3 regions of the Gilliamella sp. B2911 genome follow, and region 2 is predicted to be linked to each of the others. Evidence: riboswitches for the same ligand, from Rfam matches in the RefSeq annotation. Region 2 holds a riboswitch; each other region holds the start of a gene.

Region 1 (4,296 bases), on a different contig from region 2:
TTAATTGCCAATAGCGTGCAGTAATATCATACATCGGCGTAGCTAAATTTTTAAGGATGAAAGGTAGCGCCATTAACCCATTACAAACCATAATTAATAAGCAGATAAAAACAGTGTGATGACTATAACCAAATAACAATAAAAACAATCCCGATGCTAATACCATGTTTGGTATGGCTAATATCAGTGAGGCAACCAGCATAAGCCGATTACTTAATTGACGTTGTTGGTTAATCAATAGTCGGCAATTGGTCCATAGCAAAAGTAACCCAAGTAACATCGCTATCATAGCGGAACCTATAGCAATAAGGATTGAATAGAGTAAGGCTTGTTGCAACATCGATGTGAGTAATGAGATTTGGAAAAAATAGAAACCTTGAAAAAGTATGGTAATCATCGGAGACAGGATAAATAATCCCCCTATTACGATAATGATCATGCTAATCATTTTTAGCCAATTGGTTATCGGTAATTGATAGTTGGACTGACTAAATTTAACACTCAGCTTTCTATCATTTCTATTTATTTTCTGCATCAAGCTGATAAAAACAATACAGCAAACCAACTGCACGCAAGATAGCAATGCGGCTTGTAATAGATCAAAGTCTCGCACCGCTTGATAAATAGCCACTTCCAACGTGGTGTATTTTGGACCACCACCCAATGCAAGCACTATGGCAAAACTCGAAAAACAGAGCATAAAAATAAGTGCTGCCATAGGTAATATTTGTCTACGAAGTAACGGCCATTCAAGTAATTTAAAATAGGTAAATGTTGAAAAATTAAGTTGTGCCGCTAACTGTCTTTGTTCTATAGCAACACTGTTTAATGTTTTGTAAAAGAGCACACAAGCATAAGGAAAATTCAAAAAAACATGAGCCAACAAAATACCTTGCAAGCCATAAATAGGAAATGAAAATGGGATATGCAGTACTTGGCAAATGTAAGCCAGTAAACCTTGTTGCCCATATACCGACAACAACCCTGTCACAACCACTAAAGCGGGTAAAATAAAGGTAATTGGCATTATTTTTATCAGTAACTTTTTACCTTTAAAATCAATAAAGGAGAGCGCCTTAGCCATTAATATTGCTGATGCCAGCGAAAGTATTGTCGATAACAAAGCTTGATAAAAAGTGATCCAAACAATATGAAGTACATAACTATCAAGATAAATCGTCAAATTTCCTGACTCCAAGGCAAATCGCCAAATAGCAATAAGTGCCGAGCTTAAAATGATGAGTATTAAGCTCGCAGCACTTATTCCGGGTAATAACGATTTAAATTTTAACATTGACGATACGGGATCTATTGACTAATTGCCGATTGCCATTCTCGAATCCAAGCTTTTTGATGTTTTTCAATCTCTGCTGGCTCAAATTCTAACGATTTATTGACCGAATTAATTTGCGCAAAGGCATTAGGTAGATCCGTTTTGATAATCGGATACATCACATTTTTCTCAGCAAATTGGTGTTGGACTTCAGGTGTCAGCAAATAACGTAAAAATTGGCGCGCTAGGTCAATTTCTTGACTGTATTTAATAATTCCGGCGACTTCAACTTGACGATAGTGTCCTTCATCAAAAATAGCTGCTTCGTAGTGATGCTCGTTTTCATTAATGATATGTGCCACTGGCGATGTACTGTAACTAAGTACAAAATCCGCTTCGCCTTTTAAAAACATACCATAAGCTTCGCTCCAACCTTTGGTGACCGTCACCGTGTTTTTAGCGATTTGTTGCCAAGCTTCTGCTGCTTTATCACCATAAACTTTTTTTACCCAAAATAGTAAACCAAGTCCTGGTGTACTGGTTCTTGGATCTTGGTAGATGATTTTCCAACCGGCTTTATTTTCAACCAGTTCATGTAAAGAATGAGGTGGATTTTTGACTTTGTTATTATTGTAGATAAAAGCAAAATAACCAAAATCATAAGGCATAAAACTATCATCCCACCAATTGGTGTTGAGATTGTCGGGTTTAGCGATTTGATGAGGAATAAGAATATTCGCTTGTTTGGCTTGCTCTAATAGGTTGTTATCTAACCCTAAAATAACATCCGCATTCGTTTTATCGCCTTCAAGGCGAATACGATTTAAAACTGACACACCATCACCTAATGTCACAACCTCAAGTTGGCAATTGCACTGGGCTTCAAACCCTTTTTTGATTGCCTCACCGGGTCCCCATTGTGACATAAATGAATTATAGCTATAAACCGTCAAAGTGGGCATTTCTGCATTGGCTAATGGGCTAAAAAGTGAAAATAGAAAAATAACAGGTAGTAAAAAGTTTTTACAAAACATTTTGCCTCCAAAAAAATAGGTAAAAGACAAAAGGTTTGAGCAGATATAATAACTCAAATCCCTCCGCTGGCATTATCCAGTTCAGGTTCGACGAGTTATGTCAGTCAATCTGACACTCTCAGCCCACTAGGGCACCCCGTTGAGAACGACATTAGTTTAGAGGGTGAAGGTATAATTGTAAATAGTTACCCTCAACGGTTGCCTACAAACTTATCTACGATTTTGGAAAAGAGTAACTGCCCTTGATCAATCTGATAGCTTGATAAAATTCCCGCTTAGCCCCATTTGTAATCAGAAAATCGATTTCTTGCTTATTTAAGGAGTGAGTGAGTTTTGCATATTCATTCTAAAGGATATTTTCACCATGATTATCATAGTATTTTGTCAATTGTGAATCTGAGTTCTTGCAGATGGTCTTGAGCAAACACCAACGTTGAAAAGAGCAAAAGGATATTGATAATCAGGTAGTTAAATAAATTTCGGCACCTGTTTTCTCTTTATTTTTTTATCTATTTTATAATTAAGTTAATAAATTACATCTAAATAAAAAAATTTTTGTTTATAAAAGAATCAGCTATTTACTTGTCCTTAACTAATCCCACAGTGACAATTTATCAATTTATCAGTATTATATTGGGCATTTTATTTTAATCGATTAGGTTCAGTGTGAATATTCAACAACTATTAACACAACGTGTTTCTCAAGCAATGATTATGGCGGGTGCTGATAAAAACTGCGACGCTTTAATCAAGCAATCAGCTAAAGCCCAATTTGGTGACTACCAAGCAAATGGTATCATGTCTACCGCTAAAAAATTGGGAATGCCACCACGAGCATTAGCTGAAAAAGTTTTACAACATCTTGATATTGATGATATTGCCGATAAAATCGAGATCGCCGGTCCTGGTTTTATTAATATCTTTTTAAAAGATCGTTGGATTGCTGAACAAAACGAAGTCGCGCTAAATAGTGATAAACTGAATATTACTTTACCAGCCAAACCACAAACTATTGTGGTTGATTACTCTGCACCAAACGTAGCAAAAGAGATGCACGTCGGCCATTTACGCTCAACTATTATTGGTGATGCTAGTGTCCGAGTATTAAGCTTTCTTGGTCATAATGTTATCCGTGCCAACCATGTTGGTGATTGGGGAACCCAATTTGGGATGTTAATCGCCTATCTTGAAAAAATGGAAAACGAACATGCCAATGACATGGAACTTTCAGATTTAGAATCGTTCTATCGCGCAGCGAAAAAACATTACGACGAAGACGAAGCCTTTGCCGAAAAAGCCCGTAATTATGTCGTAAAACTTCAAGGTGGTGACCAATATTGCCGTGAAATGTGGCGAAAACTGGTGGATATCACCATGACACAAAACATTGCCACATATAAACGCCTTAATGTCACCTTATCGGTTGAAGATACAATGGGCGAAAGCATCTATAACAGTATGCTACCAGGCATTGTTGCCGATCTAAAACAGAAAAAATTAGCGGTTGAAAGTGACGGTGCCATCGTCGTATTTCTAGATGAATATAAAAATAAAGAAGGCGAACCAATGGGCGTTATTATCCAAAAACGTGATGGTGGCTATCTTTATGCAACAACCGACATTGCCTGTGTAAAATATCGTTACGAAACACTTCATGCTGAACGTATTTTATATTATACCGATTCACGTCAACACCAACATCTAGAACAAGTTTGGGATATCGTACATAAAGCGAAATATGTACCAGAATCCTTAAAACTTGAACACCACATGTTTGGAATGATGTTAGGTAAAGACGGCAAGCCGTTTAAAACTCGTTCAGGTGATACCGTAAAATTAAACGACCTGCTTGACGAAGCAACAGAGCGTGCAGAAGCACTCATTAAAAGTAAAAATCCCGATCTTTCTCCAACAGAACTTGCCAAAGTGATTGATGCAGTAGCGATTGGCGCAGTGAAATATGCCGACCTATCCAAAAATCGTACCACC
Region 2 (4,296 bases):
TACATTTAGCTTTCTAGCCTTTTCCTGCGGTGTCCCACCATTGATAAAAATGGTGAGTAGGTCCAATTCCTTTACCAATTTTCAAATTATCTGCATTTTCAATGGCACCTTGTAGGTATTTTTTTGCTTGTTTAACGGCTTCTTCTAACTCATATTTTGGTAGTAATGCTGAAATAGCTGCCGATAATGTGCAACCTGTACCATGAGTGTTTTTAGTTTGGATACGTGGTGATGCCATTCTGATGATCTTTGTTGGCGTGATTAGATAATCCGGACTTTCTTGACTTGGCAAATGTCCCCCTTTCATTAATACTGCCTGACAGCCTAATTTGAGTAGCTCATAACCCTGTTGTTGCATTTCATCTTCGTTTTGTGCCTCATGACAATCAAGTAATGCTGCTGCTTCTGGAAGGTTAGGGGTGATGATGGTGGCTAATGGTAATAGCAATTCTCGAATAGCGGTAATGGCATCATTTCTCAATAAAGGATGCCCCCCTTTGGCTATCATTACCGTATCAAGAACAATATTGGCAATAGGATTATTGCTTAATAGATGATTAACCGTGGTTACAATCTCTTTATTCATCAGCATACCGATTTTAACGCTATCAATATGGATATCTTGATAAAGTGTGTTAAATTGAGCCTTAACAAATTCGGGTGGCACTTGGTATATGCTATTAACACCTTGTGTACTTTGTGCGGTTAAAGCAGTAATGACTGACATCCCATAAGCGCCAAGCGCTGAAAAGGCCTTTAAATCGGCCTGAATACCTGCACCGCCACTAGGATCGCTACCAGCTATAGTTAATGAAACTGTTGTCATGGTTTAATTTCCTATCTTGCTTGTCTTATTTTTCTAATCAAATCAGATGTGGCCTTAGCAATATCTCCTTGCCCGCAAATTGCGGATACAACGGCAATACCTTCAATGCCAGTTTGAATCACTTCAGTTAAATTGTTTACACCGATACCACCGATCGCAACGGCAGGGCATTGTTTTGCTTTAACAAGTTCAGTCAATTGGGCGATGCCTATTGCTTTTGCTGCATCTTTTTTGGTGGGGGTTGGATAGATAGGGCCAATACCTAGATAATCGACTAGTTGCCAAGGAACGCGCTCAAGTTGCGAATAATTAGAGACTGAAAGCCCTATCCATTTATCTTCTCCAATTAATCGTCGTGCAACTTCGACAGGTAGATCGCTTTGTCCAACATGAACACCATCGGCATCGACAGCTAAAGCTATATCAATATGATCATTAATCAATAGTGGAACTTGAGTGTCGATTAATACTTCTTTTAAAGCTTGGGCGGCTTTATACCAATTTCTACCTGAATATTCTTGTTCTGAACGTAATTGAACGGCAGTAACACCATTTTCAACTGCAAACTTAGTGGTATTAACCATACCATTTATGCCATCACAAAGTACTGGATCAAGTACTAAATAGAGTGTTAAATCAAGTTGCTTCTTCATCAAAAATCCTTATTTGTGGTGAAAAGAGAAAGTTGGTCAATAATTGACATAGCAAAAGTACCTAGCCCTTGCTGTTTATTAGCAAGTTCACCCGCTTTTTTCATCATAAAGCAGGCTGAAGCAGTAGCCTTTAAATGATCTTCAGAACTTGCAATCAATGCTGCCACAATCGCAGATAATGAACAACCAGTACCAGTTACTTGTGTTAGCGCGATATCACCCCCAACAATGCTATAAACCTGCTCACCATCTGTGACATAATCGGTCTCACCTGTTATTGCAACAATGGTTTGATATTTCTTGGCTAATAGCATTGCCGCATCTAATGCAGAATCAGTAGAATCCAGCCCATCAGGCCCTTTTGATGATGATTGTTGACCACTTAATGCTAGAATTTCTGAAGCATTTCCTCGAATAACTGTCGGTTTAAATGTTAATAATTGCTTAGCAATTTCAGTACGATATTTCAATGCTGCTCCAACTGCGACAGGATCTAATACCCAAGGAGTTTGATTAGCTTTTGCGGCGGCTAGTAACATGCTTTTAGCGCTGTGACTATTGATCGTGCCAATATTAATTAACAAACCATTTGCAATGGCAACAAAGTCCTCAACTTCTTGCTCAGCTACCACCATCGCTGGTGAAGCCCCAATCGCCAAAAGAACGTTAGCGGTGTAATTTTGTACCACATCATTGGTAATACAATGGATTAAAGGTCGCTTCTGATGAACTTGCTCAATAAAAGGAATGGCATCTTGATTTGAAAATAATTTAATGACCGACATATTCTTTCCTTATCTAATAAATAATATTAAGGGAAGAATGTGTCAAAAGCGGTAATTAAGACAGAGACTTCCCTACGCTGGCATGATCCAGATCAGGTTCAACGGGTAAATTCTCAGTTTTTTGCTCTAACAAAAAACACCCCGAGTCTAAATAACAAATTTGGATAAAATTGAATCTATTATGAACTGAGTTTAAAAATTAAACAAGTTATTGTAATAATCTTTCTATATCACTAATGGCTCGTCTATCCGGTAAGAAAATTATTAAATGATCGCCATCTTCAATCATTAAATCCGTATTTACTATAATTACATCTTCACCACGAACCACGGCACCAATCGTAGCACCTGAAGGTAATTTTAAACTGTTAATATTTTTACCGACTAATTTTGAATTTTCCGCTTCACCACGAGCAACTACTTCGACAATTTCCGATTCACCTTGGCGTAATGAGACAACTTTAACTACACCCGTTTGCCTAACATGGCTTAGTAGTTCTGAAATAGTGGCATGTTGTGGTGAAATCGCGATATCAATAACACTATCGTTAATCAATTCTAAGTAGGCTTGTCGCTGGATAAGAACGATGACTTTTTTTGCCCCCATTCTTTTTGCCAGCATAGATGACATAATATTGGCTTCATCATCGCTAGTGACCGCCACAAACAGATCGGTTAACTCAACTTGCTCTTGTGATAATAATTCTTGGTCTGATGATTCTCCATGTAACACGGTGGTATTAACTAACTGCTCAGCTATTAATTCAGCTTTTTCTGCATTACGTTCAATCAACTTAACTTGATAATCATTCTCTAAACGTTTAGCTAAAGCAATGGCAACGCCACCGCCACCGCTAATAATAATACGTTTATAAGGTTTTTCTAGCCTTTGTAGTTCACTGGTTACTGCTTTAATATTGAGGGGAGGGGTAATAAAATAAACCATGTCTCCAGCTTCAATTAAAGTCGAACCTATTGGGCGAATAAAACGATTTTGACGATAAATAGCAACAACACGCGCTTCGACATGTGGTAAATGCTCTTTAAGTTCGGACAGTTCGCTCCCCACTAACGCACCACCGTAATAAGCGGTTACAGCAACCAAACATACACGATTATCATAAAACGAAGCAAACTGTAGAGCACCAGGATATTGAACTAATTGGCTAATATGATTTGTAATTAAGTTTTCAGGAGCAATAATATGATCGATGTTGATACAATCTTTATTGAAGAATGGGTATCTTTCATCGTTATATTCAGGAGCACGGATTCTAGCAACTTTTTGTGGAATATTAAACATCACATGCCCAATCTGACAAGCCATCATATTGACTTCATCAGAATTGGTAACGGCAACTAACATATCGGCTGATTCCGCGCCAGCACTCTCTAATACTTGTGGGTAAGAGGATTTACCGCAAATGACTTGTAAATCAAAACGCTCTTGCAAAGATTGCAATTTATCATGATCTTCATCAACGACAGTCACATCGTTCTGCTTTTCAGTTACTAGATATTCAGCAAGTGCACTACCAGTTTGGCCTGCACCAAGAATGATAATTTTCATAATAAACCTATTATAATCAAAAGGCCTCAAGCTAACTCATTATTAGAACAATAGAGCTCATATCAATTAAAGCCGTTTGATATTATTTAGTAATAATCGCAATCTTATTTTAGATTATACAAAACCGATTGCGTCATAAACCTTCTTCAACGTAGGCTCTGCTTTAGCGCGAGCTTTTTGTGCTCCTTCTTGCATAATTGAAAGAAGATAATTTTCATCATCTCGATATTGATGATATTTTGCTTGTAAACCGGTTAACATCTCGATAACTTGATTTGCCACCTCGGTTTTTAGATGACCATACATTTTGCCTTCAAACGCTTTTTCAAGTTCAGCAATCGGCTTACCTGTAATACCTGTCAAAATATCTAACAGATTTGAAACACCGGCTTTGTTTTTTGAATCATAACGTACAACAGGTGGTTCGTCTGAATCGGTCATTGCCCGTTTAATCTTCTTCTC
Region 3 (4,296 bases), on a different contig from region 2:
TTATGATCTTTTACTACATTTCTATTTTAATTAGTTTTTGTTCGTTTTATAATCAATCCCCTCAACTTCTTACAATCTTCGATTTTTAATAAAAACAATGTGTTAATTAAGAGTAAATTTTCAACGCAAGGGAGTATTAACATGAATGATGGGTTAAAACTAGAAAAAATAAAAGCCTTATTTGAAAAACTTGAATTACCCGATTTTAATAGCTCATCAATAATTTATGGTTCTATCCACCCAAAACTTTGGAGATTTGCACTTTTTCAGGGCGCAGCCGCTTTTGATATTAAACACTACCTTATTTATTTTAATTCCGATGAAATTATTTTAATTGGCTTAACTCTCGGTGCAGATTTAACGAATGATGTTATTCGAATACCAATGACGTCAATTTCAAATTTCAAGTTCAAGAAAGGCTGGATTACCAGCAAATTTGAATTTACTATGGCTGGAAACAAAAGGTATCCATTTATAGTACCTAATTTTGTGTTCATCGCAAAATGGCAAAAGCCAAATTTAACCCATATTGTTTCCACCTATTTTAATCAATAATTAACTCAATTATCTTTTACCTATATGATGAAGCATAATTACCTAATATATTGTATTATTGGGTAATTTGATTTCATTTTTTACGTTTAATGTGTGATGCAGTCCTTGCCCGCATCGGAAATCCGTGAATTTGATTATAGTGCTTAGCGTTTTATAAAAAGTCCGTATATGTTCTAACTTGCATATTTCTGTTTTCTAGTTTAATTTATCGTCACTAACCCATTCACTTTTTGAGATGAGACATGACGATATCATTTAAAGAGCAGCAACAACGGATCAATTTTGTTAAACAATTTTTTGCTGAGCAATTAGCTAATAATTTATCACTAATTGAAGTTCAAGCCCCACTTTTAAGTCAAATTGGTGATGGTGTTCAGGATAATTTATCTGGAACTGAGAAGGCGGTTCAGGTTAATATTAAGAGTATTCCTGATGCACAATTTGAAGTGGTTCATTCACTCGCTAAATGGAAACGCAAAATCTTGAGCCAACATAATTTTCCAGTTGGTGAAGGTATTTATACCAATATGAAAGCACTTCGCCCTGATGAAGATAAGCTCTCCCCTATTCATTCTGTTTATGTCGATCAATGGGATTGGGAAAAAGTGATTCGTCCTGAAGATCGCAATCTTGCTTATTTAAAACAGACGGTAGAGAAGATTTATAGTGCCATTAAGGCTACAGAAAAAGTGGTTTCAGAAAAATATCATCTTTCTTGTTTTTTACCAGAGTCGATCACTTTTATGGATAGTGAGCAGTTATTAAAACGTTATCCTAATTTGTCACCAAAAGAGCGCGAAAACGCGATTACTAAAGAGTTAGGCGCAGTATTTTTAATCGGTATTGGCGGTGATTTGTCAAATAAAGAAAAACACGATGTGCGCGCCCCTGATTATGATGATTGGAGTAGCGATAATGAGATGGGTTCTAAAGGATTAAATGGTGATATTTTAGTTTGGAATCCAGTTTTAAATAGTGGTTTTGAAATTTCGTCAATGGGTATTCGCGTCGATCCTGAGACGTTAAAGCGTCAATTAAAATTAACCAATAATGAAGATCGCCTGCAATATGCTTGGCATAAAGCATTAGCTAATGGTGATTTTTTACAGACAATTGGTGGCGGGATTGGACAATCTCGACTAACTATGTTGCTTTTACAACAACATCATATTGGGCAAGTCCAAGCAAGTGTTTGGGATGATGTAACCAAGCAAAACTATCAACAACTTTTATAATTCATGCTCAGCATGTTTTATCTAAACTGGTAAAACATGCTGTTTACTAGTCACTTTTATCTAATGCCATTTGCCAAAAATTTATTTCCAGTTGCGTCGCTTGCTTAAATATTTGGCTTAATTGTTTAAATCGGTTTTCACTAATATTAAGTAATTGTCCTTCTATCCAAGCAATTTCTTTTTGTACTGCTTGTTGAAACTCCTTACTGGCATACATCTCAATCCAAGAGCGATATGGGTTGTTTTCGTTCCAACCTTGAATCCAATTAGCAATCATGCCATACCCAATTAAACAGGGCGCCATCGCTATGTGTATATCTAATATATCGCCGTGTAATCCTATATCAAGCACATAACGTGTATAATCACTATTGGCTTTGGCTTCCTTTAATGTGCTTAGTTCATATTCAGATATGTGCCATTTTTTGCAATATTCAATATGCAGATCAAGTTCAACTTCAACAATGGTTTTTAAACTCTCTAATGATTGCCGAATTTGAGCAATATCGTGACTTTTATATACTGCAAGTCCCCAAGCTCGGGAAAAGTTGATTAAAAAAAGATAATCTTGTTTCAGGTAGTATTGAAAACAGGTTAAGTCTAATGTGCCTTTTCCTAATTGTTGAACAAAATCATGTTGAATATAGTGTTTCCACTCGCTTGATTCAATCAGTGAGTTAAATGATGGCATAATGACTCCTTTTTTGACAAATTCGCTATAAGGAGTTAAACAGATTTCTATAATAGACGTGTTTTAAACTCCCTTCGTCGGTATTAACCGAATCAGGTTCAACGGGTATAATCTCAGCCTATAGCACCCCGGTTAAACAAATTATAAAATTTATAAAATGGTTACTTAAATTTCTCTTTATTCTGCTTTTTGTTCAGTTTCCTGAGATTCGGTAGAAGTCGGCTCTGGAGTTTGAACTTTTTCTACTGGTGCCGAAGCTGGCGTTTGAACTGGAGCGTTACTAGGGCTGTCGCTCTCGACAGGTTGTGGTGTGATTTCAACAGGTGTTTCAGGCTCATCTTTAACTGATTTTGATGATGGTGTACGAATATAAACAATGCTTTGTTTACCTCGATCACATGATCCAACGATTTTACCTTCAATATTTTGTTCACCTTGAGGAACAAGTTTTAATTGGAAGCTATTTTCATTAACACCGTTATTTTTAATTTTTTCGGCGATATTTGCACTAATTTCGTCACAATTGGACGCAGATGCAATAACTGGGAGACCTAATAATAAAACTACTGCTAACTTTTTCATGATCTTTCCTTAAGATTATCGAGTAACTGATGCATTATAAAACGATTGTTTAAACTGTCCATATCGTTTTGAATAACGCTGCAAATAAATTTTATCAATAGATTTGAAAAAGCTAGCTTAGTATAGATTTTTTAGTTAATTCTGCTCTTGGTGTTGGTTTTCGAGTAATTTTAATTTATCTAGAACCCATGAGCGAATATCGGATAATTCGGCTTCAGATAATTGATTTACAAAGTCTCTTTTTGCGTGGAGTTGTTTGCGATCTTCTTCAGTCAAAACCACACCTTTTAAATTTAATAATACCTCTTTACGGTACATTGAGTAGATAAAATCTTTTATCAAATCATCGGAAAGATTAATATCAGCCATGGTGATTTCCTTATTTTATAAAACTCATTTGTTAATCATCAAATTTAGTTAATCTTTATATAAATAACATTCTGATAGATTTTGAAGATGAATCCAGCCTAAAAAATAGGCTGACTTTTACTATAGTCTAATCACTATTAGATAACAATAGTAAATCGATAAATTAAATTAATTGATTAAATTATTCACTTTATTATTTGATAAGTATTTAACAAACCTGTTGATAACTCAATAACAATATAATAATTAATAAGTTATATGCAAGGTTAATTTTTAATCTTCTCTGATTTCTCAATTTTTGAGTAACCATTATCTAGCCTATTTCACAAAAATTGTGATTATAAAAAAATACAGCATATATTATGCTGTATAAAGAAAATATAAGGGAGTTAAAACAAGAATTTATAAAGCAGTAATAAACGCGGTTAAACCAAATAATACTCCTGGAAAATTAGCTATTGCAATTGGCCAATCCTTTTTTTGTCGTAATAAGCCATAACAGACCCATAATGAGCAGTTAATTGCTGCCGCTAAAGGTTGAGTTGGATTAGCTTTAAATCCATGAAGATTGTCGATAATTTGTGGGATATACGATACGTACATTCCTAATGATGCAAGTGTTGCGATAACACCCAAATAGTGAAAAGCTTTTGGAGAAAGATTCAAAATCAGCCTACCTGCTTATATATGAAAGGAGCAAATAATCTAACATATATAACAAGTGAGTTAAATATTGGTGTACCGTGGTTTCAGATAATATTTTGTAAATAAAATGATAAGATTTTTTATGTGAATCTATTTTAAGTAATCGGATATGGTTTTTAATAATAAATGTTATTGCTACGAAGGCCTTATATCAAACGC

What was found. A riboswitch is a leader RNA that binds a small molecule or an ion and turns the genes downstream of it on or off. The one in region 2 is predicted to bind thiamine pyrophosphate.
Region 1: it holds a riboswitch for thiamine pyrophosphate, as region 2 does, so the genes downstream of both, thiB (thiamine ABC transporter substrate binding subunit) here and thiM (hydroxyethylthiazole kinase) in region 2, are expected to answer to the same signal.
Region 3: it holds a riboswitch for thiamine pyrophosphate, as region 2 does, so the genes downstream of both, tenA (thiaminase II) here and thiM (hydroxyethylthiazole kinase) in region 2, are expected to answer to the same signal.

Annotation. Positions count from the first base shown of each region.
Region 1 is NZ_JAFNNA010000012.1:83,417-87,712, reverse strand. Features, by position in the region: gene thiP (thiamine/thiamine pyrophosphate ABC transporter permease) at 1-1,294, opposite strand, end outside; gene thiB (thiamine ABC transporter substrate binding subunit) at 1,309-2,307, opposite strand; TPP riboswitch at 2,348-2,456, opposite strand; gene argS (arginine--tRNA ligase) at 2,974-4,296, shown strand, end outside.
Region 2 is NZ_JAFNNA010000002.1:305,689-309,984, forward strand. Features, by position in the region: gene thiD (bifunctional hydroxymethylpyrimidine kinase/phosphomethylpyrimidine kinase) at 14-826, opposite strand; gene thiE (thiamine phosphate synthase) at 838-1,479, opposite strand; gene thiM (hydroxyethylthiazole kinase) at 1,479-2,264, opposite strand; TPP riboswitch at 2,317-2,418, opposite strand; gene trkA (Trk system potassium transporter TrkA) at 2,473-3,834, opposite strand; gene trpS (tryptophan--tRNA ligase) at 3,949-4,296, opposite strand, start outside.
Region 3 is NZ_JAFNNA010000009.1:2,558-6,853, forward strand. Features, by position in the region: gene J3U27_RS08230 (hypothetical protein) at 142-555, shown strand; gene asnA (aspartate--ammonia ligase) at 798-1,790, shown strand; gene tenA (thiaminase II) at 1,837-2,481, opposite strand; TPP riboswitch at 2,534-2,622, opposite strand; gene J3U27_RS08245 (DUF1161 domain-containing protein) at 2,659-3,063, opposite strand; gene J3U27_RS08250 (hypothetical protein) at 3,199-3,432, opposite strand; gene J3U27_RS08255 (SemiSWEET family transporter) at 3,835-4,098, opposite strand.